One region of the Paenibacillus sp. V4I7 genome, then DNA from elsewhere that is predicted to be linked to it. Evidence: riboswitches for the same ligand, from Rfam matches in the RefSeq annotation. Region 1 holds a riboswitch; the other holds the start of a gene.
What was found. A riboswitch is a leader RNA that binds a small molecule or an ion and turns the genes downstream of it on or off. The one in region 1 is predicted to bind FMN.

Region 1 (4,302 bases):
TTGGGTTGAACCAGGCCGCAGCATCGTTGGTGACGCGGGAACAACACTGTACACTGTTGGTACAACAAAGGATATTCCAGGGGTGCGTAAATATGTAGCTGTAGATGGCGGCATGACGGATAACCCGCGTCCTGCTTTGTATGAGGCTGTGTATGAGGCGATGTTGGCTAACCGTGCTACAGAGCAACCGACAGAGGTTGTATCTATTGCAGGGAAATGCTGTGAGAGCGGCGATATGCTGATCTGGGATCTGAACCTGCCAAAAGTTAGTTCAGGAGACGTTCTAGCAGTATCTTGCACAGGTGCATACAATTATGCAATGGCAAGCAATTATAACCGTATCCGCCGTCCTGGTGTTGTCTTCGTGAAAGATGGTCAAAGTGATCTCGTCGTAAAACGCGAAACGTTCGATAACATCGTTGGTAATGACCTCATTCCTGCAAGAATGAAACAAATGAGCGAGACCGTTTAGGTTGTTTTATATAAAAAGAAGGAAACCTCAAGCTTATACGGGGTTTCCTTCTTTGTGTTTTCTCCATCTCGAGATGGACTGCTCGTCCACTTTAAGCAGCGCAGGAAGCACATTTTCGCAGTCAAACAGGACATGGTCGGGGTAGAATGATGTTAGAAATATAGCGCAGTTTGTGAAATGGAAGTTTTCATAGTAGAATAAGATATTATTTCCTAAAGGAGTGGACCACAAATGGCCAAACAAGCAAAAATTAAACTAGCAGGTGGCGGCGAAGTTGTCATCGATCTTTTCGAAAACGATGCACCGAATACCGTTGCTAACTTTGAAAAATTAGCAAACTCCGGTTTCTACAACGGACTTGTTTTTCATCGTGTTATTCCAGGATTCGTAGCACAAGGTGGTTGTCCTACAGGAACAGGAACTGGTGGCCCTGGTTACCAAATCAACTGTGAAATCAACCCGAACAAACATGAGCGCGGCTCCTTGGCTATGGCTCATGCAGGCAGAAATACAGGTGGAAGCCAGTTCTATATTGCTTACCAACCGCAACCGCATTTGGATGGACAGCATACCGTATTTGGTAAAGTATCCAAAGGCATGGAATTAGTCGATGCTTTCAAAGGCAAAGATTTGATGGAGAAAGTTGAAGTTGTAGAAGTATAATTTGTCATAATCGAAAAGACGCCCGTTGATTAATTTCAATGGGTTCTTTTTTAATTTAATTCCGAGTGAATTCATAGAAAAAGTAAGAAATTAATGTGAAAAGGAAAAAAGCACTTGCTTTTTGTAAGTGTGAGTGATAAATTTTTCATTACCAAAGTAATTTTTAGCTAGTTCTTAGTTGTAAGTTACTTTTATATGTATGCAAACCTTCGGGGCGTGGTGAAATTCCACACCGGCGGTGATTCGATAACATGTACCCGTTACATGATTTCGATAAGTCCGTGACCCGTTTTGAAGCTAGCGGTACCTAAAACATAGCTTCGCTACGGCTGATCCGGTGCAATTCCGGAACCGACAGTATAGTCTGGATGGGAGAAGGAAAACGCGAACATTTGATTCGCTATGCATACTTGTACATTTTTTCACGTAAACAAAAATTCGGCAGGTCTGTCTTTTGAAGCAGATACGTCGTTGTTGTTTGATTTGATCAAAAATGCAGCAAGTATGGATGGATGAAGCTTCTTCGTGTTATCTAGAAAATCTCTGGCCCCTATCCGATACACGGAGGGGCCTTTTTGCATTCAAAATTTGGATGGACCTGAAAGGCGGTGAACTTTGTGCATGTACTGAATGACGAAGCTTACATGAGACTAGCTTTGCAAATGGCTGAAAGTGCTCTTGGTCAGACGGGAATTAATCCTGTGGTAGGGTGTGTTCTTGTTAAAAATGGGCGCATCGTTGGTATGGGAGCGCACTTAAAGCGCGGACATGGCCATGCCGAGGTTCTCGCCTTGCAAATGGCAGGCGAGGAAGCAAAGGGAAGCACGGCTTATGTGACATTAGAGCCATGCAGTCACTTTGGCAAAACGCCGCCCTGCAGCGACCGACTCATTGAGGCCGGCGTGTTACGGGTTGTCGTCGCTGGAACTGATCCGAACCCGCAGGTTGGTGGGACAGGCATCGCTAAACTGCGTGAGCATGGTCTCGACGTAACCGTTGGGCTGCTTGCAGAGGAGGCCGCGGCAATGAACGAGGCCTTCAACAAATACATCGTCACCCGTAAGCCTTATGTGACGATGAAGACTGCGAGCACGCTCGACGGCCGCATTGCCTCGAAGACCGGCGACAGCAAATGGATCACGTCGCCAGCGTCTCGTGCCTTCGTTCATACCCTGCGCCATCGGCATCAGGGTATCATGGTCGGCGCCAGCACCATCATCGCCGACGACCCGCTGCTGAGCGCGCGCGGCGACGTACCGGCTGTGCAGCCGGTACGGATCGTCGCGGACTCGCTCTTGCGAGTCCCGCTGGGCGCCCGGGTGCTCACGGAGCAGGATCGTCAGCCGACGATCCTGCTCGCGAGCTCGCAGGCGCCCGCAGAGCGTCGTGCCGCGCTGGAAGCGCGCGGCATCACGGTCCTCACCTGCGGGGACGGCCCGCAGGTGGACCTGACGCTCGCCATGCGGAAGCTCGGCGAGCGCGAGATCGGCTCCATCCTTCTAGAGGGTGGAGGGAAGCTCAACGGCGCTATGCTGGAGCAGCGCCTGATCGACAAGCTGGTGCTGATGTTTGCGCCGAAAATCATCGGCGGAGGCTCTGCAGCACCTGTAAACATCAACTTCGATGGAATCGCGAAGATGGATGATGCGATTACGCTCGACCGACTCAAGGTCGAGCAGTTTGGACCGGATATTTGCATAACTGGCTATCCGAATTATAAGAGCTAACGAATGGAGGACTTGCATGTTTACCGGAATTATTGAAGAAATCGGCCACATGCGCCGCATTCATAGTCAAGGGCAAGCCATGGTGTTGACCATTGCTGCCAAGAAAGTGCTTGAAGATGTCCACCTGGGTGACAGTATATCTGTAAATGGCGTCTGTTTGACAGTCATTTCCTTTGATAACGACTCATTTTCAGTGGATGTTATGCCAGAAACATACCGTAAGACGAATCTTCGCAAACTACAAACTGGCACCCGCGTGAATTTGGAGCGAGCGATGGCAGCGAATGGCCGGTTCGGGGGGCACATTGTTCAAGGGCATGTGGATGCAACCGCAACGATCCTTTCACGAATACCCGAGGAAAATGCGGTCGTTTACCGGTTCGAACCGGAGAATAAACACATTTTCCGATATATCATTACTGGGGGTTCCATCACAATTGACGGCATAAGCCTTACCGTTGTTGATGTTAATGATCGTGAAGTGGCGGTTTCCATCATCCCGCATACCCTTGCTCAAACGGTCCTACATGATAAAAAGGCTGGGGATACGGTCAACATAGAATGTGACGTGCTAGGCAAATATATGGAGCGTCTACTAAAGTTCGGTCCATCTGAAACTTCGGATGGAAGCGGGAAAAAACAAAGTACGCTTACTGCGAGCTTTCTTGCCGATAACGGCTTTATGTAGAAACAACGAAGTCAGCTTTGCTAAAGCAAAACTCAGGCTTATGCTTACGAAGATAGTTTTGCTAAAGCAAAACTCTTAGGAGAGGTGAATATGACAAAAATAATCTTCAACACCATAGAAGAAGCGCTAAACGATCTCAAACTCGGTAAAGTCATTATTGCTGTGGACGATGAAGATCGTGAGAATGAGGGCGATTTTATCGCACTTGCCGATAAAACAACGCCAGAGGTCATTAATTTCATGATCAAAGAAGGACGTGGACTTGTTTGTGCACCAATAACGGAAGAACGTGCACAAGAACTTGAACTGCCTCCCATGGTCGCACGGAATACGGATTATCACGGAACAGCGTTTACTGTTTCTGTTGATCATATGGATACTAGTACAGGGATATCTGCGCATGAGCGATCTAGAACGATTATGGGCTTGATTGATCCGACAGCAAAACCTCAGGATTTCCGAAGACCAGGTCACATTTTCCCTTTAATTGCCAAAAAGGGCGGCGTGCTCCGCAGAACTGGGCATACAGAAGCGGCAGTTGATTTGGCTATCATGTGTGAATCTTATCCAGCAGCGGTCATTTGTGAAGTCATCAAGGAAGACGGGACGATGGCGCGTGTACCGGATCTAATGGAAATTGCAGCGAAACATGATCTGTGTATTATCACGATACAGGACTTAATCCAATATCGAAATCAGCAGGAGAAATTGGTTCAACGTGAGGTTGAAATTAAGCTTCCAACCGATTTCGG
Region 2 (4,302 bases), 320 kb from region 1:
ACCTTGAAACGTTTGATTAGCGGATTATGGAGAGCTTTCAAACTGAAAAACTTCCAAGCTCTTTTCATATTGGTTATTTTCATGCTATTGTCCGGAACCATTTTCTATGTAAGGCAGGAAGGGCTCACCGTGATCAATGCGTTGTACTTTTGCGTCACTACGCTCAGTACGGTTGGACATCCGAGTTTTGAGCCCCAGACGACGTTGGGAAAAGTTTTTACTATGATTTATATTATCGTTGGCACCGGATTGTTTGTAGGCATGATTGGACATATTGCTTACGCGTTGATAAAGCAACCAGAAAACTAAGATTACCGAAAAGCCCTCTTGAACACCTACAAAGAGGGCTTTAATAATAAGTGGGAAATTATTGCTTTTTAGCAATTTCTTTTCTGTTAGGTGCAATGGGTGGTTGTTCTAACCATTTATTTTTTATCATGAGATCAAACCAATTTTTTGATACAGTTAGATCTTTGAGAATGATTCGCTCATAATCAAGAATTAAATCAGACCTCATAGAACCCGCTAGTCCTAATCCATAATAGGATTGTGAAGTCAGAAACAAAAAACCAGTGTGATACATAATAAGTTTATCGGAAAATGGTGAATCTGTAGATTCCGTTATTTCCGTTTCCCATGACATTGGAACAGGTAAATTATCATCTTTTAGTTTTTTACTTAGCAATTGAATGTGGTCATTTGACGTTTGAACGGCATCTGTTAGAAATTTTCTTATTTCTTTGCTTCCGGCAATTTGACTAAATGCAATTCCAAGTGTTTTTGCCATAATACTTTTCTTTAAGTTAAGGGATATATTACCTATTTCTATGGCTGAAAGAGGACGTTTATCTCCCCAAAAACCATCGAGGTATTTTTTGCTATCAATAAACTCTGGGTTTGCACGGGGGAAAAAATAAGGGTCTCTTTGAAAATGTCCCTTTTCAAGTAATAAATCAACAGTACGATTGTACATATTTTTTCCGTCTGTTAAACAGGAATCAAAAAAATCTCTTAGATCTTTTCTGACAGATGTAGTTAACGAATAAAGGTGACCGTTTAAACCATGTATGGTCATGAGATACAAATAATCTAAACAGAAAATATCTGAAAATAATCTTTTTATATTGGAATTGATATCTCCATCTGTAAACCCTACGGGTAGTGGAAATCCATCATTAAGAATAAATGTGGAGACCTGCTGCATTTGATTCTCAGTTATTTTTATTGCATCGTTAAAAACCTCTTTGATGGACTTATCTTCTATAATGGAAAGCATATATTTAATTACACAATTTACCATTGTGCCATTTACGTATTGCCCCCACAATGCTCCGATTTCCGTCGATGTTAGTTTTAATTGAGTTGTATTCATCTCTTTGTCACCTCTAAAAATTAGATTGTCCAATTAGAGAAGATTTATCATTTATCCCCATAGGATTAACATATCGATCAATCCATCGTCCGACGAAACGTGTCAAGTCTAACAGCAGCGTAGTTGCATTGGTTATCGTTATGAGAGCACCCAGAATATCGAAACCGAAATGCAGTCATCTACTACCATCCTGTCTAACTAGAGATGTGTTTTAGCTATCCCCTATTATACAAATGTCACTCAAACATAAAAAGAGCGGCCCGCGGCTGCTCTTTTTTGTTTCTTTGGTTAGCTGACTATTCCTTACATGCATAATAGAAAGTTCTTTTATCCACACTAGAAGGTATGAAGGAAAAAGCAAAAAAGTGAGGGGGAAAGTTCTAAATGGAAAAGATTTTATTACGAATTTTATTTGCATCATCAGTAGCAGCTGCCCCATTTATTATGAAACGAAATAACCTGCTGATGTATATGACCGTATTCTTTGCAAAATGTGTTTTATCAAGCTCGCTAGATTCAATCTTTATTAAAAAAGGGAATATATCGTACCCCGTTCGACCTTTTGCTAAAATATTTGAAACGAATATTCTGTACGACTTATTATTCTATCCGCTTTTAAGTGTACTATGGGTAAGATGGTCTTATCAAAGTAAACCACTTGAACTCATCACGAGAAGTCTAGTATTTAGTGGACCAATGACTTTGCTTCAATGGTTTTTAGAGAGGAAAACCGATTTGTTTAGATGGAAATCCTGGTCCGCTCTTCATACGTTTGCGTCCATTAACTTTACTTTGTTTACGATAAGAGGGTTTGTGGGTTTATTAAGAAGGATAACGCCTGAGATAAATGTTAGAGGAGGAAATTTCGTAGAGGAACGAGCCAATAGCAAGATGCTTTCACCTGAGTTCATAGCAAGTACGGCAAATCACCGACTGCCAAATGACAACTATGCACAAATCCAATAAAATTGAGAAATTATTATGGGCCATCGCACTCCCTGGGTTTGGTCAGTTTTTAAACGGGAAATATATAAAAGGTATCACGTTGATTATATTGGAATTTATCGTGAATTACATGTCAGAGCTCAATCAAATTATTATCGACAGTTTCAAGGGTAACATTCAAGATGCCATCCAGCAAACCAATTATCATTGGCTCATGTTTTACCCTTGTCTCTACATGTTTGGTATTTGGGATGCTTATAAAGACGGGGGAGATACGGCAGAGTATGCTTATGTTCCTTTTGTATTAGGCGCTTTCCTAGGGACGGTAGGAATCATCTATTCGGATGTGTTTCAACCTTTCGGCATTCTTTTGGGTCCAGTTTGGCTGCCTATGCTATTTTCATTTGTTGGTATTGCTATAGGCGTTGTTATATTTCAATTTTTAAAACGACGCCACTCGATGCTATAAAGGGTCTCTCTGTCAGATGTATAAGACAGTTAGAGATTCTTTTTTTATAAAATCAACTTATGTCAGTGGCTAATCGTCGCGAAAAAGGATTGCCAGTTAAACTGTAACATGTTATTATACACTTTATTAGAATATGAACCTTCGGGGCAGGGTGAAATTCCCTACCGGCGGTGAGGATACGTACGTGTATCTCAAGCCCGCGACTCCCTGTCTGTACAGATTGGGACTGACTTGGTGAAATTCCAAGGCCGACGGTATAGTCCGGATGAGAGAAGGTGAAGGACAACTTGTTAAAAATTCAATTTTTAATAGGTCTGTTTGTCAATGCCCCTGTTGATTGTAACAGGGGCATTGTCTCTTTCAGAAGGTTCAATTCAAAACATCATCTAGGGATCTTTGGGCTAATCTCTCAAAGTTTCTCCTATTGGGAGGTTTTTGAATTGGAAAATGTATTTAAGCTAGGAAGTAAGCGCGCAAGTTTGTATGCAACAAGTAGCAGGGGGATCAATGGGATCTGGTATGTGGCACTCGGAGCTATCCTTTGGGGGTTGGACCCTCTCTTTCGAATCTTATTGTTGAAGAGTTTTACCTCTGCTCAAATTGTGTTCATAGAGCATCTGCTGCTGGCTTGCTATGCCCTTCCAGTGCTGATAAAGTACCGTAAGTCCTTAGCCGGCAAACTAACACTAGCAGTTATTGGCGCACTACTATTTATTTCTTGGGGTGGATCGGCCATAGCTACCATACTCTTCACTTCGGCCTTCGCTCACGGCAGTGCAAACTCCGTCCTGCTTTTACAGAAGCTGCAGCCCTTGTTCGCCATCGTATTGGCTCGAGTACTGCTGAAAGAGACACTGCCTTCCAAATTTTCTGGCTATATCGTAATGGCGCTGCTAGGCACGTATCTGCTGACGTTTGGTTTTGCTTCACCGGAGATGGGCTTGAAGGATTTAGGCACGTTAAGCTGCTTATTTTCAATTCTAGCAGCTGTCTTATGGGGCGGATCGACCGTCATGGGTAAGTTCCTGCTTCAAAAAAACTTGGATTTCCCTGTAGTCACATCGCTGCGATTTCTGATGGCGATCCCGCTGCTAACGGTTGTTCTTTTGGTAAGTGGCGATGCTTGGCATGTAGGTGGTTCTAGTGCAGTTCTAACGCTTATCGCAGTCAACCTGCTGTTCCAGGCCTTTTTCCCAGGGTTGATCAGCATGCTCCTCTATTATAAGGGGCTGTCATCGACAAAGGCATTCTTTGCAACGCTTGCTGAGCTTGCTTTCCCAGCCGTAGGTGTGTGCATAAACTGGGTTGTATTTGGTCAAAAGCTGACCGTAGGACAACTTGTAGGCTTTGTCTTTATTTGGTTAACCCTATGGTTAATGAGCCGCAGTAAAGGAAATGTTTCTGTATAAATATGGACTGATTACAAAAATTTCAATCATTGAACGTAAAAAGAACCCGCTAGATTTAGCGGGTTCTTACTATTTTCTTAGAAGCTAGCTGCAACTTCTTTTGCTTG

Region 2: another riboswitch for FMN. It lies ahead of QFZ80_RS08640 (DMT family transporter); the one in region 1 lies ahead of ribD (bifunctional diaminohydroxyphosphoribosylaminopyrimidine deaminase/5-amino-6-(5-phosphoribosylamino)uracil reductase RibD).

Annotation. Positions count from the first base shown of each region.
Region 1 is NZ_JAUSZD010000002.1:1,976,031-1,980,332, forward strand. It holds gene lysA (diaminopimelate decarboxylase) at 1-472, shown strand, start outside; gene QFZ80_RS10125 (peptidylprolyl isomerase) at 704-1,135, shown strand; FMN riboswitch at 1,337-1,519, shown strand; gene ribD (bifunctional diaminohydroxyphosphoribosylaminopyrimidine deaminase/5-amino-6-(5-phosphoribosylamino)uracil reductase RibD) at 1,753-2,862, shown strand; gene ribE (riboflavin synthase) at 2,879-3,550, shown strand; gene QFZ80_RS10140 (bifunctional 3,4-dihydroxy-2-butanone-4-phosphate synthase/GTP cyclohydrolase II) at 3,641-4,302, shown strand, end outside.
Region 2 is NZ_JAUSZD010000002.1:1,654,713-1,659,014, forward strand. It holds gene QFZ80_RS08620 (potassium channel family protein) at 1-309, shown strand, start outside; gene QFZ80_RS08625 (DUF3231 family protein) at 368-1,372, opposite strand; gene QFZ80_RS08630 (CBO0543 family protein) at 1,757-2,338, shown strand; gene QFZ80_RS08635 (hypothetical protein) at 2,418-2,786, shown strand; FMN riboswitch at 2,920-3,067, shown strand; gene QFZ80_RS08640 (DMT family transporter) at 3,227-4,195, shown strand; gene QFZ80_RS08645 (FMN-dependent NADH-azoreductase) at 4,273-4,302, opposite strand, start outside.